DNA from 4 places in the Marinomonas posidonica IVIA-Po-181 genome. Region 1 is predicted to be linked to each of the others. Evidence: predicted binding sites of a transcription regulator. Region 1 holds the regulator's gene; each other region holds the start of a gene.
The links. Region 1 encodes FNR, which switches genes on or off when oxygen is low (the NO sensors DNR and NnrR bind a similar motif). Its sites were predicted from a motif close to TTGATNTANATCAA; they were not measured.
Positions count from the first base shown of each region.

Region 2: a site for FNR is predicted at 1,675-1,688, ahead of MAR181_RS11700 (cytochrome ubiquinol oxidase subunit I). Genes of this name have one in related genera too.
Region 3: a site for FNR is predicted at 2,185-2,198, ahead of cyoA (ubiquinol oxidase subunit II). Genes of this name have one in related genera too.
Region 4: a site for FNR is predicted at 5,983-5,996, ahead of MAR181_RS15650 (DUF4856 domain-containing protein). Genes of this name have one in related genera too.

Region 1 covers NC_015559.1:1,868,811-1,876,903, forward strand. Annotated here, with positions in the region: gene hemN (oxygen-independent coproporphyrinogen III oxidase) at 1-748, shown strand, start outside; gene fnr (fumarate/nitrate reduction transcriptional regulator Fnr) at 771-1,532, shown strand; gene MAR181_RS08810 (adenine phosphoribosyltransferase) at 1,556-2,098, shown strand; gene MAR181_RS08815 (YfaZ family outer membrane protein) at 2,183-2,752, opposite strand; gene ttcA (tRNA 2-thiocytidine(32) synthetase TtcA) at 2,763-3,599, opposite strand; gene MAR181_RS08825 (SprT family zinc-dependent metalloprotease) at 3,702-4,238, opposite strand; gene MAR181_RS08830 (RecQ family ATP-dependent DNA helicase) at 4,262-6,010, opposite strand; gene MAR181_RS08835 (UPF0149 family protein) at 6,107-6,742, shown strand; gene MAR181_RS08840 (SpoIIE family protein phosphatase) at 6,756-7,898, opposite strand; gene MAR181_RS08845 (STAS domain-containing protein) at 7,907-8,093, opposite strand, start outside.
Region 2 covers NC_015559.1:2,518,637-2,526,729, forward strand. Annotated here, with positions in the region: gene MAR181_RS11700 (cytochrome ubiquinol oxidase subunit I) at 1-1,522, opposite strand, end outside; gene MAR181_RS11705 (alpha/beta fold hydrolase) at 1,851-2,756, shown strand; gene MAR181_RS11710 (TauD/TfdA dioxygenase family protein) at 2,734-3,594, opposite strand; gene MAR181_RS11715 (O-acetylhomoserine aminocarboxypropyltransferase/cysteine synthase family protein) at 3,858-5,132, opposite strand; gene MAR181_RS11720 (hypothetical protein) at 5,339-5,692, opposite strand; gene MAR181_RS11725 (serine hydrolase domain-containing protein) at 5,758-6,873, opposite strand; gene MAR181_RS11730 (BLUF domain-containing protein) at 6,945-7,376, opposite strand; gene MAR181_RS11735 (4a-hydroxytetrahydrobiopterin dehydratase) at 7,561-7,875, opposite strand; gene MAR181_RS11740 (hypothetical protein) at 7,939-8,093, opposite strand, start outside.
Region 3 covers NC_015559.1:68,555-76,647, reverse strand. Annotated here, with positions in the region: gene cyoB (cytochrome o ubiquinol oxidase subunit I) at 1-845, opposite strand, end outside; gene cyoA (ubiquinol oxidase subunit II) at 845-1,906, opposite strand; gene pdxR (MocR-like pyridoxine biosynthesis transcription factor PdxR) at 2,557-4,050, opposite strand; gene MAR181_RS00335 (GNAT family N-acetyltransferase) at 4,016-4,627, shown strand; gene MAR181_RS00330 (pyridoxamine 5'-phosphate oxidase family protein) at 4,647-5,294, shown strand; gene MAR181_RS00325 (LacI family DNA-binding transcriptional regulator) at 5,506-6,510, shown strand; gene MAR181_RS00320 (ABC transporter permease) at 6,552-7,517, opposite strand; gene MAR181_RS00315 (sugar ABC transporter ATP-binding protein) at 7,514-8,093, opposite strand, start outside.
Region 4 covers NC_015559.1:3,388,797-3,396,889, forward strand. Annotated here, with positions in the region: gene MAR181_RS15625 (coniferyl-alcohol dehydrogenase) at 1-633, opposite strand, end outside; gene MAR181_RS15630 (Crp/Fnr family transcriptional regulator) at 911-1,507, opposite strand; gene MAR181_RS15635 (DMT family transporter) at 1,529-2,464, opposite strand; gene MAR181_RS15640 (arylamine N-acetyltransferase family protein) at 2,461-3,288, opposite strand; gene MAR181_RS15645 (sterol desaturase family protein) at 3,361-4,440, opposite strand; gene MAR181_RS15650 (DUF4856 domain-containing protein) at 4,468-5,865, opposite strand; gene MAR181_RS15655 (helix-turn-helix domain-containing protein) at 6,059-7,033, opposite strand; gene MAR181_RS15660 (ethanolamine ammonia-lyase subunit EutB) at 7,223-8,093, shown strand, end outside.

The DNA.
Region 1 (8,093 bases):
AATTTATGGTTTACCATTTCAGTCTGAGACAGCATTTCGTAAAACCCTTGATGAAGTGATTAAACTATCGCCTGAGCGGATCTCTTTATTCAATTATGCTCACTTACCCGAACGTTTTCGGTCGCAAAAGCGCATTCCAGAAGAAAGTTTGCCTATCGCCAGTGAAAAGTTATCTATACTAAAAATGAGCATTCAATATTTGGTTGACGCAGGTTATGAATACATTGGTATGGACCATTTTGCCAAACCTGAGGATTCCCTTGCGCTGGCCCAAAAAACGGGTCATCTTCATCGTAACTTCCAAGGCTATACGACACATGCAGATACGGATCTGGTGGCATTTGGTGTCTCTGGTATCAGTAACCTGCATGGTGTTTATATGCAGAACCATGTAGATTTAACTGATTATAAAGGCAGTATAGAAAAGGGTCAGTTAGCCATTGCGAGAGGCTATATCAGCCATACAGATGACAAAATACGTCATGATGTCATTATGTCCTTAATATCCCAGTTTTCATTACACTTTGACAAGATTGAAAATCAATATAACATTAGATTTTCCGAATATTTCGAAAATGAACTTGAGAAGCTCCAACCTATGCTTAATGATGGCATGTTAGAGTTTATCGGTTCTCAAAAAAAGACAGGGATTCAAGTCACAGGGCGCGGCAGGTTGTTAATACGTGGCATTTGTATGGTTTTTGACAAATACCTTAATGGGACAATCAAATATTCTAAAGTTATCTAGATCAGGATTAGGGAGAATATACATGGCTATCACACACACGCAGCCAAGGTTCAGCAGTAAACTAACGTCTCAATGCCAAAATTGCAGTTTGAGTGCATTGTGTTTGCCCATCGCTTTAGCGGATGAAGACATCAACCGATTAGATCAAATTATTGAGCGAAAGAAACCTCTTAAAAAAGGCGAGTTCTTATTTAGGCAGGGTGATAGTTTTGATTCTTTATACGCCGTTCGCTCAGGCACGCTCAAAACCTATAACATCACCTCATTAGGTGAAGAGCAAATTACTGGATTTTATTGTCCGAGTGAATTGCTTGGTTTGAGTGGGATTGACTCAAGCACCTACCCTGTTTCTGCAAAAGCACTAGAAACAACGACGGTATGTGAAATACCATTTAGTCATTTGGAAGAACTATCTACACAAATCCCCTCACTTAAACATCAAATTTTCAAGATCATGAGTCGTAAGATCTCTGATGATCAGCAAATGATGGTTTTGCTAGGGAAAAAAAATGCAGATGAAAAAGTGGCCTCATTCCTACTTAACTTATCAAATCGCTTTAAACGTCGTGGTTACTCTGCTTCGTCTTTTCGATTGTCCATGTCTCGAGGTGAGATTGGTAATTACCTTGGTCTTGCGGTCGAAACTGTTAGTCGTGTCATCACACGTTTTCAAAAAAATGAATTGATTCATGTGGATGGTAAAGAGATTGAGATTGTTAATTTTGAAGAAATGCAAAAACTCGTTGGCGTGGCCAATGATTGTGATAAAATTGCACACTTTTGATTAATACAGAGGCAATTTTAGAGATGCTCTACGATGATTTTTATGTCAAATCACTCATTCAAACGGTAGAAGACTGGCCAAAGGAAGGTATTAGTTTTCGGGATATCACCCCGATTTTTAGTGACCCAAAAGGAATGAGGATGGTTGTGGATGCATACATTCATCGCTATATTGACTCTGATATCACTCACATTGCTTGCATTGATGCGCGTGGTTTTTTGATTGCGGCCGTTCTAGCGTATGAACTGCAAAAGCCGCTTATTCTAGTGCGTAAGAAAGGAAAATTACCAGGTAAGACAATTTCTCAGAAATACGCATTGGAATACGGCGAAGCGGAACTTGAAATTCAACAAGGCTCTGTGAAAGAAGGCGATCATGTTTTGCTTTTTGATGATCTCATTGCTACTGGTGGTACCTTATTTGCGGCGATAAAGCTCCTTACTCAGCAAGGTGCTGATATTAAAGAAGTCGCTGCCATTATTGATTTACCTGACTTAGGTGGTAGCCAAAAGTTGAGAGACAGTAATGTGCCTGTTTACAGTCTTTGTGCTTTTGACGGCGAATAATAAGTGATTCCATAAATAAAAAAGGTGACCTTATGGTCACCTTTTTTATTACAAGCGTTTAGTCTCTTTTGACATTAAGCTTTGTTAGAAATCAACCGTTGCACCAATAGATACGCCTTTGTTTGTTTCTTTACGAGATCCATTTTCATAGACAATGACAGTATTGCCATACTTCAAATAAGCGCGGGCGTTTCTCATGGTCATATATTCTAAGCGGAAATCATAAGTGTACATATGATTCAAGTTGGTAAAGGAAAGGACTTCTGGTGAATAATAAACAGAACCATAGAGGCTGATTCGATTCGCCTGTTGCAATGTATAGCGGTACCAGCCACCTAGGGTTAAGGCAAGAGAGAGTTCATCATCGTCATTTTCAAGCTCTGCATCTATTGCGTATAAACGCACTCCAATACCTATTTCTAGTGGTCCACCGCCACCTTCTGAATCTTGAACACTTAAGCCAAGATAACCAGTTGAAGTGGATTCATCTTTATCGTGAGATAGACCAGCGCCAATTCCAAAAGAGCCCATATCTAGGTTTACATTACCTTGAACCGTTTCGTTTGTTAAGTTGACTCCAGCCGTAGATGCTCCTGCAATAGTAGAACCCAAAAGGCCAAACGCTAAAAAAACGGTTTTAATATTCAAATTCATTTCTCAAATCCTATAGTGAAATAATGTTCAATCGATCAAAAGCTGATGGGGATTGCTTCAGCTCTTTAAAGTCAAAAAGTTCTGTGTCTGCTAAATGAGAAGGTACAACATTTTGCATCGCAGTGAACATAGTGTCCGTTCTGCCTGGATAGTCTTTTTCCCATTTTTGTAGCATGTCTTTAACTACTTGGCGTTGTAAGTTTTCCTGGGAACCGCATAAGTTACATGGAATGATTGGGTAGTTTTTCAATTCGGAAAAAGCCTCAATATCCTTTTCTTTGCAATATGCGAGAGGACGAATGACTACATGCTTGCCATCATCACTTAATAGTTTAGGTGGCATAGATTTGAGACGTCCACCAAAAAACATATTCAAAAATAATGTTTCTAGAATGTCATCACGATGATGCCCTAGTGCAATTTTTGTCGCACCAATCTCTTCTGCAAATCCATAAAGTGAACCCCGGCGTAGACGTGAGCAAAGTCCACAAGTGGTTTTACCATCTGGCACCACTTCCTTCACAATACTGTAAGTATCACGCTCCAATATATGAAAATCTACCCCCGTTTCTTTCAGGTAGGCTGGCAAAATATGTTCTGGGAAGCCGGGTTGTTTTTGGTCCAAATTCACCGCCACAATTGAAAAATCAATGGGGGCGCTGGCTTGTAAATTTCTTAAGATCTCCAACATAGTGTAAGAGTCTTTGCCGCCTGAAAGACAGACCATGACCTTATCGCCTTCTTCAATCATATTGAAATCCGCAATGGCTTGGCCCGTTTGTCTTCTCAAACGCTTTTGAAGCTTATTAAGCTCCAGTTTTTCTTTGGGACGATTTGTTAAATCCATTATTCACACACTAAAAATAAAACAAGATCATTTTACTATAAGCTCAGCAACATCGCATCAAAAATGAAATAGAAGCATAAAATGTGCATGAAAATCCATTATTTACATGTCGTTTGACGTGGCGCTTTCTGTCTGATGCATGTCTTTGATGAAGGTTAAACAGGAATGGCATTGCTTGCAAATGTATTCAACCCCCTTTTGGGCACGCGAATGACGCCGCTTGGTAAATTCATGCTGACGACAAGTACAAGCGTATAGGTAGCTGTTTTTGGTTGGGGGTAAGTCGAATGTGTGGGTTCGGTTAGGAGAAAGCTGATACACCTTTTTCATAACGGCTTGCCATTCTTTACCATGCGGGCGAACTGAAGTGCCGTAAATTTGATAGACGATAATATGTGCCACTTCATGAGGAACGACCGTGTTTAAAAATTCAACTGGGTCTTGTTGATACATAAAATGGTTAAATCTAAGTTCATTTTTCTGTAAATGAGCGGTGCCAGCGGCTCGCCCTTTTTGTTTGAAATTACAATGAGAAGGTTGGAATTTATGATTGAAAAACGTTTCAGCAAGCTCAAAGCAGAGCTCAACCTGGTGTTGCAGCTCAAGGATTTCTAAGTCTATGCTCGTATTGGTATTCATACAATCAAACATCAAGAAAGTGGTTAGTTAATGCTTTTTTCATGCAAAAGGCTTAAAAGAGAATCTGAGAACCGACTGACTTCGTCAATTGAAATACCCGACAAACGACTAAGTGAGGCAGCTGTTGTCGGTTTATGCTGACAGATTTTTCGTAATTGTCCATCTGTCATATTAATTTCTTGTTGGTTGTACAGCCAAGTTTTTACTTTGTGCCAATTAGCATGATCTTTCATCAATTCTTCTTCCGTCATCCTTGGGTAATAATGGTCGTTTGCTAGAATGACTTGACTTTGTCCCTTTAGTACTTGGCGGGCTTTTTCATTCAACTGGATAAGGAAAGAGTGGTTTCCTACTAGCTGAATGTATTCAAACGCCAAAAGGTGTCTAATAACGGTTTTCCATTGAGCTTCTGTTAGCTCCTTACCCTTTCCAAATAATGGCAATTTCTCAGCTTGAATGCTGGAGGTTGTTTTGGTTCTTTTGCCGAGCAAAATTTGAATGAGAGTAGAGAAAGCTTGAGTGCCTTTGGTGTAATAGATTAAGGACAAGAGTTTCTGGCTGGCAATAGTGGCATTATGTTCTGCCTGCTTACTAATACAGCGATCACAAATGCCACATGGTGTCGATATCTCATCAAAATGCGCCAATAAACTGAGTTTACGACATTGCCGATTTTCCAATATCTGAAATAAGCGCGTGAGTTTTGCTAATTCCACTCGCGCTTGCTCAGGCGTATCGCTCACCAGTTGTTGGGCTTTTAACATATCTTGCAACCCATACAAGAGCAGTGCTTTCGCTGGCTCATTATCACGACCTGCACGACCTATTTCCTGGTAATAGGCTTCAGGAGTGTTAGGAATATCCATATGAATCACGAAACGTATTTGAGGTAAATCAATTCCCATGCCGTATGCGGTTGTGGCGACCATAATGGTGCCTGTTTCTCGAGAGAATGTGGCATGGTTTCGTTGTTTGTCTTCATCTTTCATCGCAGCATGATAGGTTAAGCTATTGAAGCCTAGATGGCTTAGCCAAGCGCACAATTCTTCTGTTTTATTACGTGATCGGCAATAAATAATACCGGATTGACCAGAGACTTCATGATGAAGAAAATACAATATCTGTTGCTTGGCTTGTTTTTTCTGGGCAATTTGAATTTGGATGTTGGGTCGATCAATGCTGCCCTTAATCAAGTCCGCGTTTGGAATGCCTAATGAGGTTTGAATGCCTGCTAGAGTCTGTTTGTCAGCACTTCCTGTTAGCGCAATGATTGGAATAGTCGGAAAAGATTGCTTAACTTTCCCAAGTTGGCTGTATTCGGGGCGGAAATCCCCTCCCCATTGCGCAATGCAATGGGCTTCGTCAATGGCGAACAGAGCAATATCAACACTTTGCAAAAAGCCCATTACTGATGGTTGGATCAGCTTTTCAGGCGACAAATATAAAAATTCGATGCGATCATGGCGAATGGACCAAACTAAATCATCTTGCTCACCTGGATTTAAAGTGGAGTTGAGAAATTTGGCATGAATGTCTTTTGCATTCAATTGATCTACTTGCTGAGTCATTAGAGAGATCAGTGGACTGATAATCACAGCGACACCATGACGAATTAAACCGACTGATTGGTATATGAGCGATTTTCCACCACCGGTTGGTGCCGCAAGGACAACATCCTGCCCTGCTGATAAAGCGTCGATCGCTTCTTCTTGGAGAGGTCTATAATCTGAGTAACCTAAGCGCTTAAGAGCCTGTCGTTTTTTCAAAGTCATAAGACAATTATCTCTGATTTACGAGGCTTCTGCATCGATTTTTCTGGGTCTTTTCGCTAGAATCACAGTCTAAATTAACATTAGGAATTTAAATACATGGCACACCAACCTCTTGATGATCTGGAACTAGAAACATTAGAAGATTTTTTAGATTCAGACCAGGTTCACGAAGAATGTCAAAACTTTGTGATGGCTCATGGTTTTTTAACCGCTTTGGCCATTTGCCCTAAACCGATTTCCGTATCAGACTGGCTGCCTGTTGTATTTGAAGAAGCACCTAAGTATGAAAACGAAAAGCAAGAAAAGCAAATTACACAGTATCTGACTCGCTTATTCACCGATATTCAAAAAGAACTTGAATCTGAAGAGGGCTTCTTACTGCCTTGTGACATTGAAATGGGGACCTCCGCTGAGGAGCTAAGTGAGCTTCAAGAATGGGCGACCGGTTTCATGGAAGGTGTTTTCATGACGGAAGTTCAGTGGTTTGAATCTGAAAAAGAAGAGATTGTGGCCGAGTTACTTTTGCCAGTGATGGTGGCGTCTGATCTGTTTGATGATAAAGAAGTGCTCGAAATTCGTGCCAGTGACAAACTTACCGCGTCTTGCATCGCCCAAATTCCTGAAGTGGTAACGGACCTATTTTTGGTGCTTAGAACCGAACCAGAAAAGAAACCAATGCCTAAAAAAACGCCTAATAAAGGCAGTAATCATAAAAAGAAAAAAGCCAAATAAGTTATTTGGCTTTTTAATGTGTGCGCAGTGCAACTAGTGTGATGTCATCGAGTTGTACTGCGTCTCCTAAATACTCTTCTAATTCCTGCTCCGTTTTTGTTTGTGCGCTCATGAGATTTTCATCTGCATATGACATCTTAATGAGCGATTTCACCTGGTCTTCACCGTACATATTTCCTTCAGCATTTTTTAATTCCAGCACACCATCTGATAAAATAACTAAGGTGTCGCCCGTTTTTAAATGATCACGCTCTAAGCTTGAATCAAACTCATGAGTCGATTGTACCCCTAACGGCATATGACGAGATTGCAAACAATCCAATTTGCCTGACGAACGGCGAATCATGGCATCAGGCATACCACCGCCCCAATAACTGAAATGACCATCCGGTAACAACAAAATTAAATAACCTGCACAAAACATGTAATCAGGCAGAATACTGTTTAAGGTTTTATTAATTCTTATTGCTAACTCGCTTAGGCTTGTTAGGTCATCTACCGCATCGAAAAAGGTTTGCATGACGGGCAAGGCCCCAATCGATGCTGGTAAACCATGTCCGGTAAAATCGCCGACAAAAACCAATCTAGCACCATCTGCACGGGTTTTAACCAGAGCTAGATCACCATTAAAACTGGCAGCCGCAATACGTGTTATGACGACTTGGTCAGAGTTTTTCTCGCTTCTGGTCTGGATATGATCAAGCACCTGATGAGCCATTTCATGCTCGCGTTCAATCATGGTTTGAAAGAAAGTCAGTGCTTTATTTTTCTTATACATCTCTTTCACCAAAGCGACGTGACGCATATGGGTCTTAAGACGAATATTGAAAAGCATTTCATCAAATGGCTTTGGAAGGAAATCGTCCGCACCTGAATGGAAGCATCGATCCATTACTGAATCAGACGTATACGAGGCAAGAAAAAGCATAGGAACAAAACGTTTACCGCTTAGGTTCTTAAGTTTTTTCACCAAATCGAGACCATTACCACCTTTAATGATGACGTCCAATGTCACAATATCTGGCACAAAGTCTTTAAAGGCTTCAATGGCTTCATCGTATGAGGCCACCGTTTTAACATTAAGCCCTTCTCTTTCTGCGCAAAGTGTCAGGATGTCTCGGTAGACAGGCTCGCTATCTATGCATAATAATTTCATTCTTCTCTTTATATAATATTAAAGCGCTTATCAAAGCGAGAAATCATTAGGATGTTCTTGATAAAGGCATTTGCCCCTTTCAGATCAATTTCCTGTTCAGCAGGAATGGCATTGCGCATACTCAACAACATGCCCAGAGCCGCACTGTCCAAATACTCAACAGAAGACATATCAATAATGTAGCGATCAAATGTT
Region 2 (8,093 bases), 650 kb from region 1:
TATGTAGACTGGAAGGCCCTTGCTTCGAAAAACGAATCATCAAGTACATCTCTGCCACTAAGAAGGCGGTGTACAGAACGGTGAAACCAATGATAGTGAGCCAGATTTCTCCAGCAGTAAGATTGGACACTGCGACGTGAACTGGCAATACCTCACCAATCGCCCAGGGTTGACGACCATATTCGGCAATAAACCAACCTGTCTCGCAAGCAATCCAAGGCAATGGCAAGCTCATCACGAACAGCTTCAGCAAGGTACGGTTCTGACCAATACGGCGACGGGCATTCTGGTAGAAAGCCACCGCAAACATCAACAGCATTAGGAAGCCACACGCCACCATGATGCGGAATGAGAAGAACAAAGGCGCGACTTTTGGAATGGAATACTCGACTGCCATATCGATGTCTTCTGGCGTAACACGGTTAATGTCTTCATTAAACGCGGTCACCAAGAGACCATAGCCGAGGTCGTCTTTCACTTTATCAAAGTTTTCCAGCACCAATGGGTCTTCATTACCGTTACGCAGTTCTTCAAGTAACTGGTTGGCATAGATGCCATTAATAATGCGCTGACGGTTATGCTCTTTCAGATCTTTAATGCCCATCACTTCTTCGTCTAAAGAACGAGTGGCAATTAAGCCCATTAAGCCTGGTATGTGCAACGCAAACTCCGTCTCTTCAAGCTCTTGGTTAGGGAAGCCAATAACAGTGAAAGGCGCTGGCGCTTCGTGGGTTTCCCACTCGGCTTCAACCGCTGCCAATTTCACTTTTTGCACTTCACCCAACTCGTAACCTGACTCATCACCCAAGATGATAACGCTCAACACAGACGCCAAACCAAACGCTGAAGCAATGGCAAAAGAACGACGTGCAAACGCAAGATCACGCCCTTTCAGCAGATAGTAGCTGGAAATCGCTAGGACAAATACGGCACCCGTGGTGTAACCGGCGGATACAGTGTGAACAAACTTCACTTGCGCCACAGGATTCAATAATAGAGCACCGAAATCCACCAATTCCATTCGCATGGTTTCGTAGTTGAATGCAGAGCCCACTGGGTTTTGCATCCAACCGTTGGCAATCAAGATCCATAATGCCGATAAGTTAGAACCCAATGCCACCAGCCAAGTCACCATTAAGTGCTTAACCTTGCTCAAACGGTCCCAACCGAAGAAGAACAAGCCGACCAAAGTTGACTCTAAGAAGAAGGCCATCAAGCCTTCAATGGCAAGGGGTGCGCCGAAAATGTCACCCACATAATGAGAGTAGTATGACCAGTTAGTTCCGAACTGAAACTCCATTGTCAAACCTGTTGTGACCCCCAAGGCAAAGTTAATTCCGAACAACTTGCCCCAGAACTTCACCATGTCTTTGTAAATTTGCTTGCCCGTGATCACATAAACTGACTCCATGATCGCAAGCAAAAAGGACATCCCCAATGTCAAAGGGACAAACAAAAAGTGGTACAGCGCAGTAAGAGCAAACTGAAACCGCGATAAATCCACTACAGCTTCGTTAATCATATGACTTCAACCCATTCATTTGATTGAGAAAAAGGCGTTTGTCGACACATTCTGGCACAGTGTTCTTTTTATCTAACGCCCACCGAAGCCCCAAAAATGAGATCAGGGCTTACTATAAGAATGGATTATGATTGCTGTTGAATTTTGAAACATTGCTGTAGATCAATATAAAGAGATTGAAAGCAATAAGCAGGAAAGACGCCTCTATGAAAGTAAAGAACAATGCTTATTGTTAATGATGATGTACAATCTCTAACTTTATCGAACAAGTGGTCGCGGATGACCCTTACTTTTTGCTAATGCATTTTTGCAATACGGAAATCAATTCATGAAGGCCTTTTTAAACCTATTTGCTTTTTTACGTCTGATGACATTCGTATCATTAGCTGGCTTATTACTGGCTTGTGAACAAAGTACGGATGCGCCCAAAAATACCAACTTGACACAACAGGTCACGAACAATCCGGAAGGTGTGCAAAACCACCTACTCTATATGGAAGGCCCCAATGGCGACTTTAAACTCCACTATGCCAGCAGTGATCGCTCCCTAACCCCGAAAGATACGCTGGTGTTTATTCACGACTCTGGGGAAGATTCGTCAAGTTTTCGACGCTACTTTCAGGCTGACAACGTCAAACAAAAATACCGTTTAATCGCCTTGGACCGTCCTGGTTGGGGCAAGTCCACTTATGCAGGAGAATTTCCAAGTCGCTTGGAAATGCAGTCTCAAATGCTGGCCCCAGTGATCCAGAACATCTGGGAGCGTAATGGCAAAGATAAAATTCTGTTAGCTGGCAATGGTTATGGTGGTGCTTTGGCTTCTCTACTTGCGGCCGAGTACCCAGATTTTGTACGTGGGGTAATCTTGATCAATGCCACACTCACGAGCGAACAGATCCACGCCGCATGGTACGCACCGGCATTAAGATGGCTTCCTAGATTTCTCTTTTCTGAATCATGGCGACGTGAACAACTGGAGCAAGTCGACTTGGAACAGAGCTTGAGCCAAGCAAAGGATCAGCTTGCTAACCTAACCCAACCTGTTGGCTGGTTACAAACGGTTGTCGCTGAATCTGCTCATCCAGGAAGTTACATGCGTTTAGCCAAGAGTTTGTTTCAGCAGGCCGACATTCATTTGACCTTGATTGAAGAAACCGACAAAAAACTACATCAACACCACCCAGAACAAGTGATGAGAGCGGTGCAGGCCATCAATCTTCACAGCCGTTATTAACCGCGATGCCAGCGAATACGGGATCCCCTTTTACCGTCACTCGATGCAAACGTCTTGGTTCATCACCATAATCAGTGACGGCAAAGTGCTGAGTCACTCGATTATCCCAAATCGCCACCGAGCCTTGTTGCCAAGCAAAGCGCACCTGATATTTCTCTTGTCGAGCCTTAGCAAAGAGAGTCGCTAGCCGCTGCTGACTGGCTTGCTCTGTCATGCCTTCTATCGCGCGGGTAAATTGTTCATTGATAAACAACATCTCTTGCTGAGTTTCTGGGTGGGTTTGTCTGATAGGTCGAAGCTGAGGTGGAAATTCTTGTGCACGCTGGCGAATCACACTGTCGCCCTTCTCATCCTGATGATCATAACGACTGCCTGCAAACGCATGTAAAGCATGAATGCCGTTCAATGACCGCAATTCCGCTTGCTCCGCCGATGATAAATCAGACCATACCGCCGCCATATCACACCAAATTGTATCGCCACCCTGCTGTGGCACGTATTGCGCGTGCAAGATGGAACATGTTGGCGGCACACTTTGCCAAGTCATGTCCGTATGCCAATAACTTTTACCGGGCGGATTACCACGAGCCGTTTCAATCACCACAACACGATTATCTTCCTGCAAGTGCGGAAAAAACGGATGCGCGGCTTCCAGTTCACCAAAGCGCTCAGCCAGTGCCAAATGCTCATTTACCGTCAATGCTTGATCATGGAAGAACAGCACCTTGTGCTGCAAAAACGCCTGATATAAAACGCCAAATTCAGCCTCGGATAACGCCGACAAAACAACGCCTTCGACTAAGGCCCCAATGCTTGGGCTTAAGGGAACAATCTTCATAACCACCTTAGGGTATTCGCCATAGGATCAACAAGATGCCATTAGCAACACACCATCCCACAAAAACCTCTAACAAAGCCATCCAAGCCCTCCCCAAAGACATCAATATAAAGAGGCAATTCAGTGCGTAGTGAAAGGAAGTATGGAAACAGTCTGCTCTAACACTTATGGATTAGACGTACTAAAGAGAAAGTTATGACAGTAAATAAGACAAAGCGGCCGTTTTCATTAAAAGGCCGCCTTGTCTCATGCTTTACATTGGATTAGCTCACCGCTTCAAGAGCTTGACGCACATCGGCAATAATGTCATCAATGTTTTCGATGCCAACAGAAATACGCACTAGATCTTTGCTAACACCTGCTTTCGCCAGTTCTTCATCGTTCAACTGTCGGTGAGTTGTCGACGCCGGATGACACGCTAAAGATTTCGCATCACCAATGTTCACAAGACGCAGGATCATCTGTAGAGCATCAATGAATTGAGTACCAGCGGCCAAACCACCTTTGATGCCAAAACTCAGTACCCCAGACGCTTTGCCACTGGTAATGCGTTGACTGATTCCATGGTACTGATTGTCTGGTAAGCCTGCGTAGTTCACCCAGCTGACTTTCTCATGTGATTGCAGGTAGTCGGCCAATTTCTCAGCGTTAGAGCAATGGCGTTCCATACGTAATCCAAGGGTTTCAAGACCTTGCATAATCAAGAAAGCACTGTGAGGCGAAAGCGCTGCGCCAGTATTACGAAGTGGCACTACGCGACAGCGACCAATGTAAGCCGCCGCGCCTAATGCTTCGGTATAAACCACATCATGATAAGAAGGGTCTGGCTCATTCAACATAGGGAAACGGGCTTTATTGGCCACCCAGTCAAACTGACCAGAATCGACGATAATGCCACCGACCGTTGTACCGTGACCGCCAATGTATTTGGTTAGAGAATGCACCACAATATGTGCGCCCAATTCAAACGGACGACATAAAAATGGCGTGGCCACTGTGTTATCAACAATCAGCGGAATACCGTGTTTGTTGGCAATTTTTGCTAAAGCTTCAATATCAACAATGTTGCCAGCAGGGTTACCAATGGATTCACAAAAAATCGCGCGGGTATTGTCATCAATGGCGGCTTCAAAACCGTCAAAATCATCTGCTGACACCATACGAGCTTCAATGCCTTGACGCGGGAAACTGTGAGCAAACAAGTTATAAGTTCCGCCATACAGCTGGCTGGTGCTGACAAAGTTACTGCCCACATCGCAAATACACTGCAACGCATACGTGATGGCCGCCATACCAGAAGCGACCGCCAAGGACGCAATGCCACCTTCCATTGCCGCCACACGTTGCTCAAGCACGTCTGTGGTTGGGTTCATGATACGTGTGTAAATATTACCTTGAACTTTTAAGTCAAACAGATCCGCGCCGTGCTGAGTATCATCAAAGGTATAAGATGTGGTTTGATAAATAGGTACTGCGGCGGCTTTGGTAGTGTCTTCGGAGGTGTAACCATGGTGAAGAGCAAGTGATTCTAACTTCATATCTTATTGCCTGTTGTTATTAGGGTGAAATTAATAGTACGCATAACGGAAGATAGGATAAAGAGGAAAGCGTTCAACTTAGTGTGAATCCGTCTAATAACGGCATAGGCGTGCAAAGCAAGGCCGCTTGTTTAATCCTCGCTTTACTGGCCTATTGTTTTCTAACAAGTCATTATTAAAGGCCTCTCTATTAAAAGCGACTTCTACTAGATAACGCGAAAACCGACCTCTTTCACTTCTTGACCCATTTGTTGAATCGAGTAGCAAGCCAATACTTCGCCCTCGACCTTGGTACTGGTTTGTTTCCATACCAAAATGGCCACTTCGCCACGGCGTAAAATGGTGAGTAACTGCCATTCTGGATCCAAACTGGTCAAAAATTCGCTTTTCTGCCACTGAGCTTCGACATTCTTTCTGTTATCTGGATCGTATAATTCTTCGTCCGTTTGATATTTTGAGAATAGTGTCCAATCCTTAGCATTTGACCCCTTGATCACGTCATCAATCATCGGCTTGGCAATGCTAAAAATATCTTCGTCAGTTTTTTCCGTTATCTTCATAATATCTACCTTGATGTTTCCTTTTATCATCAATGATGGCTTTGTTAACGTCAAGCCCGACTGCGCTATTGTAAAACCGCTTTGGTAATATCGACCCCCAATGACGTCACATCACGGCCTTGGTTAGACAAAATCAGCACACTGATTTTGTGCTCAGGATCGATTGCCAGAAATGAGGCGTAGCCGGCAAGCAAACCGTTGTGCCACAGAGGTGAGTGTTTACCAAACATTTTTTGGGTAATGCTCGGCCCCACCCAACCTAGATTCACTCCATTTTGGCTAAACTGCATCAGCTGTAGTCTTGCCGCAATAGACTGGCTGTCTTCTAGCTTACTTGCTGATAATTTACTGTCTTGGAAATTGGCTCGGATAAAAGCCATCATGTCTTGCCCAGTGGAATAGAAAGCGCCAGCCCCCGCCAAAGCATTGAATGTCCAAGGCTCGGTTTTATTTCCTTGCGCATCATACCCAGTGATTAAATGAGGTCGAATCCTATCGTCGATTGTGATGCCAGTATTGGACATATTCAGGGGTTGCAATAGCCCTTCTTTAGCAAGCTCTTGCAGGGATTGCCCGGTCAGTCGCTCCATAATGTGAGCCAACAAGCCCATGCCATAATTCGAGTAATCAAACTGCCCTGCTGGCCGCATCCCTTCTGTGGTGGCCAGATAATCAAACACATCTCGCTCATCAATATGGTGGTAAGGATTATCCATTATGTGATGACGACCAACAGCGGCCTCTATTTTATCCAACAGTACTTGCGGAACGCGAGGCAGACCGGACGTATGGGTCGCTAATTGATACAGGGTAATACCTTTGGCTTGTGCTGATAAGGGAATCTGATCTCCGATCAATTCTTCAAGAGAACGAGACAAAGGAATGCCTGCTTGCTCACTCCACACAGCCAATATAGCAGTGGTGAGTAACTTACTGACGGAGGCAATTTGAAACACACTAGACGCGTCCGGTGGGGACTCTCCATAGCCTTTAAACGTGCTTTCCCCTTCTCGATAGACACCAACTAACAGGGAAGTCGAATCATAGTTTTTTAGGTACTTTTTTACCTTCAGGTCCAACGCTGAAGACAATACCAATCCATCCGTAGTTTGAGTCAAAACAGACGAAGAAGGCGGTAACGAAAGACCCAAAGAGCTTGCTATACGGCTAAGCCAAGACAAGGAATTCACCTTGCTATCTCTCCTTATTATTTAACGAATTCTCTGATAATAACCAATCTTGGTTTCGTTCATTATGAATCTTGCATGGCTTTCAGTATTTCCATTTTAATATCCAACAATAGTGCAAAAGCGCCTTCTGGTGACATACGATAAGGATCAAACTGATCATTTGGGCTGTATTTATAAAACAATTCAGACAGGGTTTGAGTGTTTTGCAAATAGCCCATATGCCACTCAGAAAATGATCGGATCGCTATGTGTTGATAATCAAGAATCTCAATTCGTTGATGCCGTGGATCACGAGCAATACGATGGTATATCTCGTTAACATGCTCACGAGAGCCCTCAAGGCACTGTAAAAAATACTGGCGGTTAAAAGACAGCATGCCTGTCACATACTGCTTCGCATTATTTCGTTCAGCAGATGACAATATCTGCTTAATGTCATTCGAAGAAAATGTCTCACTGATGGTACTAGCATAAAGCAAACGAACTAGGCTCATAACACTCCTTATGATAGGCAAATGATTAACATGGATCATGTAATAATCTAGACCACTTCTAAAAGAGTGCAAGAATTCCGGACTGATTCATACTCGAATACCTCACCAGACGATACCATTTACCCTCCTCAGAAGACATAACGACCCTTTATCAGCAGAAATTTGGCGCTTCGGTCTTAGCGCATCAAGCTGACATAAAAGAAGCGGCACATGCATCCATCCACTTAGCTAGGTCAGCGTCTTTGTCTGAAATGCCAGACACATCGTGCGTGGTCAGCTGGACTTTAACCTTACTGTATACATTGAACCATTCAGGGTGATGGTTCATTTTCTCCGCATGCAAGGCCACCATAGACATAAAGCCAAACGCCGAGACAAAATCCGTAAACACAAACTGCTTGGTGATTTTACCCTCTGCTAAATGCCAGCCTTCATAGTGTCGATTGAGTTCCTCAAGAAGTGCTTGGATTTGAGCTTGATCATACTTTGTCACTTGCATCCTACTCACCTTGTTGTTGATTCATTCATTATAAGTAACAACTTACGGCAATCTGGGCATACATTAATCTACTCTGCCAATGCCAACAAAGCCGACCATGCGAGAAATTAACTCGCCCTCATACTCAACAAAATATTGCCCGTATTGAACCTGTTGGTTCCCGTCAGGCCCGACACCACTAAAAGCCACCACAGCCCGCGTCATATTGCCTGTGATAT
Region 3 (8,093 bases), 1.8 Mb from region 1:
CAGAACAGGTTGATATACATCATTGAGTTACCACCGCCATCATTCGTAAAGAAGTGGAAGTCTAGGTAACGGTCTAATGTCAACATCGCCAATACAGCAGTCAAAATTGGGAACGAAGCAGCGATCAGAATGTTGGCCCAAGTACAGGTCCAAGTAAAGATCGGCATGTCCATCAATTTCATACCAGGAGTACGCATTTTGAAGACAGTTGCCAAGAAGTTAACTGCCGTCAAGGTCGTACCGATACCAGATATCTGCAACGCCCATATGTAGTAATCAACCCCAACACCCGGACTGTATTCCAATCCAGCAAGAGGCGGATAAGCCACCCAACCTGTCTTAGCGAACTCACCAAGGCCAAGAGAGATGTTTACCAAGATCGCACCAGATGCAGCCAACCAGAAACTTAAGTTGTTCAAGAATGGGAAGGCAACGTCACGTGCACCGATCTGTAGTGGCACGACAATGTTCATCAAACCAATCATAAATGGCATAGCCATAAAGATGATCATAATGACACCGTGAGCAGTAAAGATCTGGTCGTAATGGTGTGGCGGTAGATAACCTGGATCACCGCTGGTTGCGAGCGCAAGCTGCAAACGCATCATGATGGCATCGGCAAAACCACGCAATAGCATGATCAAAGCCAACACAATGTACATGATACCAAGCTTTTTATGGTCAACCGAGGTCAACCAATCGCGCCACAGAACGCCCAACAAATTATTTTTTAGAACCAGGAATGCGACAACACAAGCGACTACAGCAACAACACACAAGGTGGTGATGACAATAGGATCATGTGGAATTGCTTCCATAGAAAGTTTGCCTAAGAAACCAGACATTATTTATCAGCCTCCGTATGCATATCATGCGATGAGTGTTGAGACTCGTCATGATTCATATCACTGTGGTCCATTTCCTCATGATTCATTTCACCATGGTTCATGTTGCCATGAGCCGAATTATCGTGAATCATTTTAGAATCAAAAACAGTTCCTTTAAGCAACTCAACTTTGCCGTGATCTTTCATGAACTTCATTACATTGTCCATGAAAACACTTGATTTAATTGAATTGTAGTATTGAACTGGAGTAGGTTCGTGATGATGAGCATCTAGATCGAATTCAGCAAGCGCTTCATAAGAAGCCTGATCCAATATGCCGTTGTTGATTGACCCAGCAATTGACTCAGCTTTCACACCTTCAACCCAAGCATCAAAGTCCGCTTCTGTTTCAGTCGCGATGGCTTTGAATTTCATGCCGGTAAACCCAGCACCACTGTAGTTTGAAGATATGCCATCAAATGTACCTGGCTCATTCGCAATCAAGTGCAGTTTTGTCACCATGCCTGCCATTGAGTAGATCTGGCTACCCAACTGAGGGATAAAGAATGAGTTCATTGTACCTTCGGAAGAAATCTTGAACGCAACAGGAACATTGGCTGGGAATCTCAGCTCGTTCACAGAAGCGATACCAAGGTCCGGATAGATAAACAACCATTTCCAGTTCATCGAAACAACCTGGACATTGATGTGTTCTTTATCCGACTTCAAAGGCTTGTAAGGGTCCAATGCATGAGTAGATTTCCAAGTAATCACACCAAGAACGATGACAATTACGATTGGAATGGCCCAAACAATAGTTTCAATTTTTGTGGAGTGCGACCACTTAGGTTCGTAGATTTCATCACGACCTTCACGGTATTTCCAAGCGAAATACAATGTCATGAAGATCACAGGAATCACCACAAGTAGCATTAATAGAGTAGCAACAATAATAAGTTGCTTCTCTTCAATACCAACCTGCCCCTTTGGATCGAGCACACCACCCTGACAACCGGCGAGCAAGCCCACCATTAGCGCCAAAGCGACTTTACTTAGGATACGAGTTAACAAGAGAATCATCCTCTAACCCCGAGGTTCACAAAACTGCTACTTGACCATCAAGTAACAGAACGAAAATCCGGCCTAGCCGGGTATTTCAGTAAAGATCACCACACTGAAAACAGCATAAGAATCATTACTTGGCTAAAGTTAATTAACGCAATAACGATTCTTTTGGATCACCTAAATCTGAAAAAGGTACTCAACATTCGTTCCGTGAATCGAGCCACAACTCGATTAACTGCTTTCCCACAAAGCAATCACGAAGACAGCGAATGGCCAAATTTGGCGAGCAAAGGTTGATATCGGTCATAGCAGACCCACATCTAACCAGTAATACTATAGTCAACTTGTATAACAGAGAGCTTAATATCCGTTTGTTTTCCTGCGTGCCTTAGATACAAAAATTCCTTTAAAGCCTTATGTTTATTAAGATTTTAAAGGAGCAACACGCCAGGCAACTGGCTCAATCTAATTATCCAATTTCCACGTTATCGTACCCTTGATAGCGACGTTTTAGCCACTAAGCACAAATTACGGTGTGCGGAATATACCAAAAACCGAACAATCACACAAAGTCTAGTTTAGCCTTTGTTGTCACTTGCTTCACCGAATTTTTACAAAAATCACATTCTACAATCAAGATCGGGAGCCTGCTGCGCCAGTAGACGTCAGCTGGCGTTTTTAAACATCTTTAACAAAACCGACCGCATGGTGATTAAAAGGTGCTTCATGGTCGATTCATCAATACCACTGAACCCCAATACAAACCCCACCTTCGCATTCATGACATGTCGATAATGCAAAGACAAGGGCGACAAGCTGATAGAATCTTGCTGCAATCGTTCCGCGACGATACAGTCTAATGCTTGCTGTCCATTTTGAGGTCGACGCCACTCGGGCTTAAACTCAATCAACACATGCATACCGCCTCTTGGCTTCTTCCAATCAAACCAAGCCGACAAATACTCAGACAAAAGCGCTAAAAGCATATCTCTTTTAAGTCGATAATGACGACGCATACGATTTAAATGTCGATCAAAATTGCCCTGGATCAAGAAATCCGCAACAACAGGTTGCATTGGCAACGAAGCTGACATACCGATTCTAGATTGAATTTGTTCCAGTAATGTGACGTGCGCCATCGGTGCGACGATGAATCCCAATCTCAGCCCTCGAAACAAGACTTTTGAGAAACTCCCCACGAAAAACACCTTATTTCTCGATGCTTCATGAGCCTGTGCACTTTGCATGAAAGGCACTTCCATACGCCCCTGATAGACAAATTCGTTGTCGTAATCATCCTCAATCACCCACCAAGGAGAAGACTCTTCTTGCAATGTTTGCAGCCACTTTTGGCGACGCTGGGAGCTAATCGAGGTGCCAAGCGGGTATTGGCGATTGGGCGTCAGGATGGCGACATTTTCGCCCTGAATGGGCTCAACTAAACACGGGCCTTCATGATCAGTAGCAATTGATTGTATGTTTGAGTGTTGCCCAAACGCTTGCCAAATCGGTGGATAGGTCGGTTCTTCTAACCACCAATTCACCGCACCACCATCAATCGATGACAAAGCATGCTGCAGAAGTTGCAGCGAATCTCGGTTACCGGCGGTAATGATAATTTGTTCTGCACAACAGTCTAACCCTCGAACGCGGTATAGATAGTCCACTAAAGCCGTTTTAAGCGGCGGGTAGCCCGTAAGATAACCGCCTTGCATCACATGATAATCCGGCTTAAGCCAGCTGCGTCGCATACTAGCCGCCCATTCTTTACTGGGGAAAACCTCAACGTCAACACCCGCATCAAATGTAACATATTGGCTCTTATGAGAAGGTGCGAGATGGTTTTTATTAGACAGCGTTGACGTCTCCCTTCGAGGTACCTTCCTCTCTGCTCGATAAGCCAATTGCGGGGCCACAAATACCCCACGCTTTAATTCACTGACCAGAATGCCTTCCGCAATCAATTGATCATAAGCTCTGGATGTGGTGCTTCTGGACACCCCTAAAGACGTTGCCAGTAGCCGCGAAGAGGGCAGCTTATCACCAACCGCCAATTCACCAGACGCAATGCCTTGCTGAATCTGACTTATCAGTTGTTGGTAGTAAGGTCCGCCTTCGTCCTCTATGGATAAGCGTAAACTGGCAATAGCATACTTCATTCGATATCTGGCCTTATTTTTTATAATCATTCTGGCTATTTTTAAAAGGACCAGATTTGCATATTCTTATTTATACCAGTGTACCCAGACGTACTCAAAACTCTTTTTACTAAAAGGAAATATTACCGTGATCAACATTCGCCAAGCAGAATTAGAAGACCTAGCAGCTGTTGTCTCAATGTTTGAGCAATATAGACACTTTTATCAATGCGAAAATAACACAGTATTAGCCACCGACTTTATAAAGGCTCGCATGGAGCAACAGGAGTCCATTATTTTTATCGCTGAAACGGGCAAGCAGAATAAAGAGATAGCAGGGTTTGTTCAGCTCTACCCACTTTTCACCTCAACCGGCATGAAAAAGCTCTGGCTTTTAAACGACCTATTTGTTGACGAAAGCTATAGAAAACAAGGTATTGCAGAAAAATTAATAGAGGCAGCCAAATCGCTAGCTCAACAAACTAGCGCACGAGGGTTAATGCTAGAAACCTCAGCAAAGAACTTACCAGCACAAGCTCTATATGAAAAAGTCGGCTTTATTAAGAGTCCCAGTTTTTATTACACATTAGACCTTTAACCAACGTTAAGAGGCAGCCATGACCCAAACACTTGAAACACCATTAAGCAAAGTAAAAAGAGGGCCGAACAGAGCCTCACACGATAAAGACCTAGCATTAGACATTATTGATGCGGCATTAATGTGCCATGTTGGCCAAACAAAAGATGGCCAAGTATTTGTGACACCCACCAGCCACTGGCGCGAAGGCGATTACTTCTATTGGCACGCTCATTCCAAAGCTCGCAATGTCAAAGGACCAATAGACAAACCAGAAAAGGTTTGTATCAATATTAGCTTATTAGATGGCTTGGTATTAGCGCGTTCTGCCATGCATCACTCGGTGAACTATCGCTCCGTTACCTTATTTGGTGTCCCAGAGTTAGTTGATGATAAAGAAGAGAAAGTGCGTCAATTTAAACTCTTCTTAGACAAGGTAAGCCCAGGACGGTGGGAAGAATTGCGACCAGTGAATGAAAGCGAAATTAAAGCCACTGGGGTAGTACGCATTAAAATAGAAGAAGCATCCGTTAAATTCCGTGCTGAGCCACCAATCGACGACGCAGCCGATATTGATTGGCCAGTGTGGGCTGGCGTTGTACCTTTAGAAAGGCATTGGGGCGCTCCCCAGACGGACCCAATTCAACAACAGAACTTTGCCCCAGCAAAGCCACCAAAGGCTTTCTAACACTAAGGCTTTCTTAATTCTTGGACAGAGGTAACATTCCATTAAAAATGCATAGAAGAGAATGCAAATAAGATTCGATTTAAAACCAAGATATTATCTATGATCTGACTGGATATGACTGCTCGTGGTTTAAGGTATTCCCGTAAGGTTCTAATGGCACGTATGCTGTCAAAAAGATAGAATGTAGGGTTATTTATTCGGATAAAGATTCATGGCCACTATAAAAGACATTGCTCGCCTATCAGGTGCTGGAGCTTCTACCGTATCTAGAGTCATTAACAAAAGTGGCTACGTATCGAATACAACACGGCTACGGATCGAAAAAGCTATTATAGAGTTAGGATATACTCCCAATATTGGCGCTAGAACGCTACGAAGCGGAAAAAGCAATCTTATTGGTATTTTAGTGCCATCGATTAAAGTGGACTTTTTTGCTCGTCTAGCACATAAACTAGAACAGATGTTGTTCGCTCAAGGCTATCAAACAATGATTTGCTCAACTGCGGAGGATACGAAGCACGAAGCAAAATACATTGAAATGCTATTAAATCAAAAAGTAGCTGGTGTAATGGTCGCCTCAGTTGGAAATGAGAGTGCCGCATTTACAAAGCTTCAAAATGCAAATATTCCAGTTCTGGCATTAGACCGTCAATTAATAGGATTAGATGTTCCATTTGTTAGAGCAGATCATTTCGAAGGCGGAAGGCTTGCCGCAGAGCATCTTATTAGCCTGGGACATCAATCTATTTCTATCATTGGAGCGCCAGATCAATCTGAGCCAGTTAAATTACGCACTGAAGGCGCAATTGAAACTTGTAAGAAAGCGGGTATAAAAGTTCCAAACACTATTCTTGGTTCAAAACATAGCGTTTGGGCTTGTGAATCATTAGCAAACGAGGCTCTCAGCTTTTCACCTCGTCCTACTGCTATTATTGCAACAAGTGACATTGCTGCTATTGGTGTTTTACACGCGGCAAGAGAATTAGGAATAAATATTCCAGAAGACTTATCCGTTACAGGCTTTGATGATACTCCAATGGCGTCTTATGTATTCCCTCCTATCACTACAATCGCCCAACCAATAGAGGAGATTGCAGAAGTGGCTATTAAAACAATGATATCTTTTATAAAAAAAGCCAACATCGATATAAATCAGAAAATTATGCTTCCTGTTAACCTTAAAATAAGAAAATCTACAATTCAAAATAAACAATAACGAGAGTTTTTCTAACCCTCGCTATTGTTTACTCTAATAGATCACTTTCTATCAATATAGAAATTAATAAATACAGCGCCTAGAATTAAGGCTCCACTTACCACTTGCTGAGCATATGGGTTAAAACCCCAAAGTGTCATAGCATTAATAAGCACACCTAAAAACAAAACACCAATAAATGCCCCCCATATAGAACCACGCCCACCAAATAAACTCACCCCACCAATAATAACAGCAGAAATAACTTGAAGCTCCATTCCCCGTGCAATGGTTGGATTTCCAGAATTAATAAGAGAGGAATAAATAATCCCACCCGTTGCAGCGAAAACTGCAACAATAACCATACAAATTGTTTTTGTTCGCCATACGTTAATACCAGATAGACGAGCCGCTTCCATATTGCCTCCAACAGAATAAACAGCACGTCCAAACGTTGTAAAATTTGCCAATATAAAAGTACAAATAAAAGCAACCACCAGTAAGTATACTGGGACAGGAATCCCCCAAAAGCGTCCACTGCCAATGATGTAATACCACGACGGAAATGCCTCTATAGCTGAACCATTTGTAATCATATTGGCCATTCCAGCCAATGTTGCCATCATCGCTAAAGATGAGATAAAAGTAGGCACACCCACTCGGTGACGCAACATGCCATTAAACCAGCCAACACTAGCAGCAAAACACAAGGTAGTAACGATCCCTAACACCACATAATACCAAGCAGGTTCGAAAGCGTGACCAGATGCCTTTTCAACGATCCAAGCTGTTAGGCACGCCGACACAGCCACCATTGAACCAACAGATAAATCAATTTCACCGACAATAATAACTAAGGCCATACCAAACGCAATCATACCGGGCACTGCGATATTGCGTAGAATATTTAACTGATTATCCACTGTCATAAAACCACGAGCAGTAAAACCAACGATGATATAAAGCAATATCAAGATTAAAAGCATTGAATGCTGTCTCGATAGCCCAACAAGTTGTTGTTTATTCATACAGGTTCTCCAGTAGAATCATCATTTTCCATACACGCAGCATAGAGGTCTTTAGGGTCAAGTTCGTCATTAAGAAACTCTTCTGAAATAGAGCCATTGTGGAGTACAAGTATTCGATCACAACATTCTGTTAAGTCCTCCAGTTCAGTTGACACAACAATACAAGACAAGCCTTGTGCGGCCATATCCCAAATTATTTGATAAATTTGACGTTTAGCTTGAACATCGACACCTCTCCCTGGCTCATCAAATAATAAGATGCTTGGTGCGTTATTTAACCAGCCTCCCACAACTATTTTCTGTTGATTACCACCAGAAAGAGATGACACAGAATTCATTGGGTTCCCTAATTTGATATTTAGATCCTGAATCTGGATATCAACAAAAGAAGACTCTTTTTTAATAGAAGTCCAACCTGATGGCGCAATTCTTTGAAGAGCTGCCCTACATAGGTTGGCATGACAAGATGCACTTTGGACTAACCCTGATGCTTTCCTATCCTCTGAGGCATATCCCATTCCTGCGGCTTTCATCACAGTAATACTGGGATTCTCAATCAAAGTTCCATTAATAAAA
Region 4 (8,093 bases), 1.5 Mb from region 1:
GTCTTCTTGCACTCGCTTTTCTCCTAGCATAGAGACGAAATCGCCTAAAATTGGCGTCATTACTGGGCCAGGTGCGACACAGTTCATACGAATAGCATGATCTCTAAACCAAGCTAAAGCCTGTTGTGTCGTCCACACAATCAGGGCTTCCTTAAAATATTGGTAACAGGTTTCTTGTTCAACTGGGTGCTTGGCTAGCCATTTCGCACCATCATCATAATGCTCAATCGCAGCCAGCTCTTTGTGCTCAACCAAACGTTCCGGCCAAGCGGCACCCAAGATAGAAGCCACATTCACAACACTGGCTCCCTGACTAAACTGTGGAATCAAAGATTGCGTTAAGTGTCTCAAACCAAGGTAATTTACTCGACCAACTAGGTCTGCTTGAGAGGTGCCCGGTACACCTGCAATATTACACAACCCATCAATTTGATCCGGTAACTGCTTGATCGCTTGATCAATTGCATCAGGATCTCCAAGGTCAATTTGGATAAAACCGTCTAGTGTCAAACTGGCCTCATTGCGATCCATTCCAATAACCTTAGCACCGTGAAATCGAGCCAGTTTTGCGACATCTGCTCCAATACCTGAAGACACTCCAGTAACAACAATTGTTTTATTCGCTAGCATCATATTCTCTTCCCCTTATTTTTATTATGAAATATATGTCATCAGCACTTACTCTTAAGAAAAGCACTCAGATTGAGGGAATTGCATGGACTGTGCCCAAACACAAAAGAGCCGAATTAAAAAATCATATTAAACATCTAATCCATTGATATTTATTTGTTTTATAGAAAAAAGTAGAGAAACACTAAAGGCTATATCAGCTCTTTAGCCAAAAAGCCTCTTTAATCAAATGATAAAAAAGTCATGATGAACACAAGGTAGGTTTGATGATTTCAGAGAATCAAGCCTCTGGTTTTAACCTGATTTTTTGACGAATTCGGCTCAAAGCCACTGGTGTAATGCCCAGATAGGAGGCAATTTGTTGTTGCGGAATCGAATCTTTCAGGTCGGGGTAATCAACACAAAAGTCTAAATAGCGACGCTCTGCAGAATGTTCAACAAAAGCACTTTCTCGTTGATCTTTCTTGAGGAATATTTGCTCCATAAAACGACTGTAGTAAGTTAAGAATCCTAAGTCTTGATGCATTTGTTCATAAAACGACAACCAGTCATAGGAGCTAATAACACAGTCCTGTAAAGCTTGAATACCAAACAAGGTTGGAGAATTTTCCACCATGGCCCGCGTTGAACCAATGACTTTCGGCGCTCGCACAAAGGTTTTAGTAAACTCTTTGCCTTCCTCTGAAGTGTTGACATAACGAACCAAGCCTTTATGAAGAAAGAAAATCCTTTGAGCATACTCACCCTGACGGAACAAATAGTCTCCTTTACTGACCGCATGAAACGTCATCGGGAGAGTCAGCGATTGCCAGTTAATCTCATAGCCTTGCTCTGAAAAGTATTGCTGAAAACTGACCAATAACTGTGCTTTATCCATTTTGCCTACCTATTCCTTATATTAGGTCACTAATTTAGCCATTTTGTTCTGATAATCAATCATATACAACGCAATCAACAATATACCTACACCAGCAGCAAAGCCAACATTCAACAACAAACTCCAATTCAATGTCGTCAGCGCCACATAGCAAGCCACCCAGACAGGTATCGTGTATGTGGCAGCCAATAAACGATTCGCGCCTAAGCGGATCACTAGCTTTTGCTGCAACATGAAGGTAAACAAGGTAGTAAAGATGGTTAAATATAAGGTATTAGACCAAAAACCCAGTTCCAGCCATTCAACTTGCTCCAAATGCCCCCATAAGAGAGTGATGGGCAACAGCCACAGAGAACCAAACAGCATAATCATAAAAGCCCCTTGCAAGGCACCAATAGAACGTCCCCACTTCTGAACCAAGACCACGTGTAACGCCAACAAAACACAAGATGCTAAAAAGACATAATCGCCTTTATTCCATACCAACATGCCCGTATCTTGCGTGGAAAACAGCACCATCATTGCTCCAATCGATCCTAATAAGAAGCCCAATACTTTTCCCCACGAAGTGGATTCTTTTAACCACACTCGCGCCACGGCAACGCCCATTAAAGGCACTAGAGTATAAAGAACCGATGTATGCAGTGGCGTGGTCGATTCCAGTGCAACAAACATCCCAATAAAAAAACCAACTAAGGCACCACTGATCAAAAAGTAATGCAACAATCTCTGCGGAGAGGAAAAAAGGCCTTTGAGTGTCCAAGTTGATGCATCGCACTGTGACCCACGCGTTCGGTAATTATTCAGAAAAATTACCGCCGTCATGAGCCCTAAAGCCACGATAAAACGAAGAAAAGATGTGGCAATTGGGCTCGCATAAACCGCCATATTGCCTGACACGACAAAAGAAGAAGCCATCAAAATAGCCCAAACGAAAAGCAGCACAAAAGGGTTCATTCTGCCTCTCCCTCTAATGCAAGTAACCTTGGTGCCACAAAACGGTCAAATAAATGCTGAGCAATGACAGGTTCGACATCCACATTAAACACCTGCAACAAGGTGGAATGGAGGTCTTCTGCTGAACAGATAAAACGCTCTTCTTCATGACCATTCTGACGGGTGAAAAGCACATGATTGCGTATACCAACCGTGCGATTGAAATCTTTAATGCTGGCAACCAGGTTATTCACAAACGCTGCCTTAGGGTATTTGGATGAAAAGAAATTCCCTATCACACAATCTTCATCTGTGTATTCAGCCAAATCAAAACGATACAAGGTATGAAAGCTGCCAGACCTTTCTATCTGCAAATCATACTCACCGCCCTGCTCCACAATTCGATAGTTTTCATGACCGATTTTCTGCTCCAAACCTGATTGCAGCAGCAAGGGGGAAATAGGACAATCTGCGCCAAAGCCAACATCAAGGAGATACGCCTTTCCATCAATATTGACCAGCGTAACGCGATGAGTACGGGGACGATCTATTTCTTGTCCATTTAATACCCTAGCCATCACCAAACGTACCGAATAACCAAGGCTTTTCAATAACTCAAATGCTAACTTATTGTGTTCAAAGCAATACCCACCTAACCCATGGACCACAATTTTTTCATAAACATTGGTTAGATCAAGAGACACCTCTTCTCCGAGCAGTACCGCCAAACTATTAAAACTGTACTTCGCTATGTGTGCCGCCTGCAATTGCCCCACAAATGCCAGTGACAATTCCTCAGGTGTCGATAGCTTGAGGTCAGTTAAATAAGCGTGTAAATCAGACATCCGTATTTTTCCTCTGGGTTTCACAATAGTCAGCAGAGTACATTGAAATACAGTTAGAAGAATTAACCTAGGTTAAGTGGCATAAAAAAGTGAGGTAGTGGAAACAAGAATCATAATAACGACTGGCATTTTCGCCAAAAGGTGACGTTTCATACTCTCAAACGCATATCGAAAGGGCTCTACATACATGGCTAACAATCCCTTGTCATCAAAACTGGTATTAGTACCGAATACCAGATCTTGTTGCCAATCTGCTTGCTTCCAAGAACCAAATATTCTGTCCCAAAGCGCTAATACCACACCAAAATTACAGTCATAGTCCTCCACCGCAGAGGAATGGTGACGCTGGTGTTGTGCGGGTGAAATCCACCATTTTTCACCACGGCCATAACTCAAAGTCACATGGGAATGACGTAGATTGGCACCCAATACATTAAATACGAAGGTAAATATGGAAACGCCCCATACTGTGTAAAGCGATACCTGCCCAGGAAACAAACTGACAAAACCAGCAATACAAATAGCTTGAATCAAGGACGAACGCAAAAAGAATAACATGCCCTCCACAGGGTGCGTACGGAACACAGTGATAGGCGTCAACACTTTTGCACTATGGTGCACCCGATGAAACGCCCATAAAGCAGGCCATTTATGCAACATGCGGTGCAAATAGAAACGGCTAAAGTCGTCTAGCAGAAAATAGCACAAAGTGAATAAGGCAATGACATAGCCAGTTGGTAAGCTTATTAGGTCACCCAAGTGTGGCGACCAATTCTGACTTTGATAATACAACCAGGTGGTCAGTAACACGCTGCTGAGCAATCGCGGCGACAAAAACGCCATCACATAGCGATTGATAAAGAAAATGGCATAGTCGATTCGGGCCGATTTGTGCCACCAAACCCTAGGCGAAAAAAGTCTTTTGAGGTGTTGTTTGAATTGACCAGGATAACGCCAAGCAATAAAACCAAGCGCCACGACGAAGGCCGATACCAGATACCAGATCGACACCCGTTTCTGCACGCTTTGTAAATCCGCCAGCGTCTGCTGTAACACGCTCATCAACCAGTCAAGATACGTCATGGACACATAAGAGAAAGCTAAGACACTATTAAAATAGCAGAAATCACATGAAAATAAGAGAAGGCCCATGACCTTCTCTTATTTGATGCTCACACATTAGTCGTTTTCAGCACTCACACCCGTATTCAGGTTTTTCATTAGATCAGAAATCCCTGCAGTACGATCATTCAGCTTCGCTTTCAATGCAAATTTCTCAGCCAAATGCACTTGCAGTTTCAGCATGTTCAGCTTGTACTCATTCATAGAAATACTCTTACCTTGAATGAAAGCACCGTCTGCACCCACTGCAACCACTTGCGAATCACCGAACAACACCGGACTGAAACCGGTTAAGCGATTCAACTGAACTTGCGTCTCGCCCAACTCACGACCAGCCGCTTGCAGCGATAAAGTAAAGCCTTTCAACTCCCCCCAATGTTTCACATAGTTGCGATATGGCTTAGCAATATCACCATTGGACTTCTCGGCTTGTTGTAAAGTTTCAATGTCTTTGTACACACTGCCAGCGTATTTAAACGCCGCCTCGGCAATGACTTTCTGCCAGTTGCCAGCAATCACTTTGGCGTAGGCTTGCAACTCTTGTCGCTCAGTATTAGACAGTTTCTCACCTTGCGCATCTTGGATCAGCTTACGACCATCGTAAAAGGCTTTCATGATGGTATGGAAATATCTTGTGCCACCTGACGCATCAACACTTGCTGCATAATAGGCATGAGCAAACGCCATTTCAGATTTCAGATCCACCGCACCGTCTTTATTGAAGTCGGCCTTAGCAAACACTTCTGGCTTCATTTTCGTGATGTTGACGACTTCTTTTGGCGTTAAGCGCAAAGAATGAATGGGGGCGCCAAAGTAACCAAAGGCTTCGTCCCAAACATGTTCTTTGCCTGTGTACGCCACACCGTCTTTGTACGCTTTGTCATTAGGATGCACATCCGCACCTAACTTCTCATCCAAATAATGGTTTACCGCTTTGTTATAGAACACGGCACCCATGGAGAATTTAGAGATCAACTGAATGTAGTCGTAACCATTAACTGGGTCGAAGCCGCCTTTTGTTTTTGCCGCTTGCACTATCATGCTGTTTAGCACTTCAGCCGCCGTCATATTACCTGGCCAGCCTGTTACCACACCCTTGTAAGCACTGGTGGCCAAATCTTTTCCTGATGACAATTCATCCATTTTGGTTTGTTTAATCGCAAAGCCTTTCTTAGAAACTGGGTCGATAATGTCACGACCAGCCGCCGTTCCTGAGAAGTATAGATTCAACTCGTCAAGCAGAGCTTGATTGTCGTTACCCTTGCCTTGCTTACTCAACACCTTGATCGAGTTATGCAATGCGTGACGCGCTATTTGTCCGCCATATGACACTGAGCTTGTTTTATCGCCCTGATAGTCCTTTAAAGTAATGCCAAATTCATAGGTTGGTTCTGCTGCCTGCGTGGCCCCCGCCATGCTTAACATCAGCAAAGATAAAACCCATTTATTTTTCATATTGAACCTCTAGTCATACTCACGCTGAGTATTTTGTTATTTTAAAATATGCAAAAAAATCGCAAGAAGGAACAAAGATACTATTGATTCTTATTTTTACTTAATGAAAAAAAACTATTGATTTATATAAAGTGTTTATAACTGAGTATAATAAAGAAAAACGAAGGCTAAAAGAGAGAACCTAACGACAAAATTAACATCGCCACTCTAAGGTTTGAGAAGGCTGCTCTCCAAACAATTGTTTATAATCTTTGGCAAATTGACTCAGATGCCAAAATCCCCACTGCGCGGCAATTTGGCTAACGTTAATGCTATTCGACGTCGTATCAAAACTGGCCTGTACAAGGGCACGCCGTACCCCATTTAAACGAGTAAAACGCAGATATTGAATTGGACTGACGTCTAAAATACTTTCAAAACTGTATTGCAATGTGCGCCGACTCACATTGGCGACTTCACACAATTGCGTTACGGTTACTGGCTCATCCATATGCCCATCTAAGAAATCTCGAGCACAATCCACTACTTTCTTACGATGATGATAACTTTGTGTTTTCGCCGGCTGAGGCGTTTCCACTTTCAGTACTTCCAGTAACGCCATCAAAACAATGTCTTTTTGCAAGCGTGAAGGTGTCTCATTTTGGGTGACGGATAACATGCGCTCTAGTAAAAACCTCACATCATTTAAGGTTTTTTCTGGCACGCCTAAACGGCCATATTCCGTGAGCTCTTTCCAGTTTAAATCCACACCATGAATGTTAGCGGTTGCCATCAGGTTCGATTGATCCACCACCAAACCAAATAAATCGTAATCTGCTGGGGTCGATAAATGAAACTCGCCACCGCCAGGACGACACATGATGGTGTCTGGACGTATGGTCAAACCATTGATTTTACTAGGCTCTTGCCCTGCTAACGGGATACCAAGCCAGACGGAATCCGGCCACACAACACACTTTTGCTGTAACGCTTGGCTAGTGTGTTCACAAAACACCTGTAAGCCGTCAAAAGGCAACTCCACAATGCGGCCATAAAAACTACCACGACTGGTTTGATCATATTCTTGCTGCCAGTTCGTCAGATTACTGGCATGCAAATCTGCATCATGCGCTTCTGAAACACGAACCGCAGAGCCCCATTTTGGTGCGCTTTCGGTCATATTTAACATAACAACCTCACAAATAAGACCCTAACAAAACAATAACTCATTGATATTTATTGAATTTTTTAAATTTGCCATTATTCGATAACTCATTTCTGACAAATTGCATAAAGTAGGTATCAGCAAAACTTATGCCTTAATTCGCAATCCATCGCCTTAACGCATTAACACTTGAGTTTATTAAGAGCTGGTTTTATGAGTCATCACAACAAGACCTTCCAATTTCGTCACGCCATAGGCGAACGCACCTTTGGCTTCGTTGACCTTGCTGAACTGATGGCAAAGGCCACTCCTGCTCGCTCTGGTGATCGTTTAGCTGGCGTGGCAGCGGAAAGTGCGGAAGAGCGTGCTATCGCACAAATGACTTTAGCCGATGTCCCTCTCACTCTCTTTTTAGAACAACTCCTAGTCCCCTATGAAGAAGATGAAATCACTCGCTTAATCATAGATGAACACGATAAAACAGCCTTTGCCCCCATTGCTCACTTAACCGTTGGCGGATTTCGTGATTGGTTATTGAGTGATCTGGCCAGTCCAGAAATACTTCAACAAATTCGAGCTGGCGTTACCCCTGAAATGGCAGCGGCGGTTAGTAAAATTATGCGCAACCAAGACCTCATTTTGGTCGCCAAAAAATGTCATATCAGAACAGCTTTTCGTAACACCATAGGCCTTCCTGGGCACTTATCAACGCGCTTACAGCCCAATCATCCGACCGATGACCTCACTGGCATTGCGGCTAGTATGTTAGACGGTTTGCTGTACGCCAATGGCGATGCGGTCATCGGCATAAACCCTGCCACCGATAATGTTCAGCAAGCCAGTCGTTTGATTAAAATGATGGACGACGTTATTCAGCACTACGACATACCAACTCAATCTTGCGTTCTGACTCACGTCACCAACACCATCGAATGCATAGAACAAGGTGCACCCGTTGATCTAGTATTTCAATCGATTGGTGGCACGCAAGCCACTAATGATAGCTTTGGCTTTAATCTAGCGACGTTGGCTGAAGCTCAAGAGGCTGCCTTATCCTTGAACCGAGGCACGGTTGGCAACAATG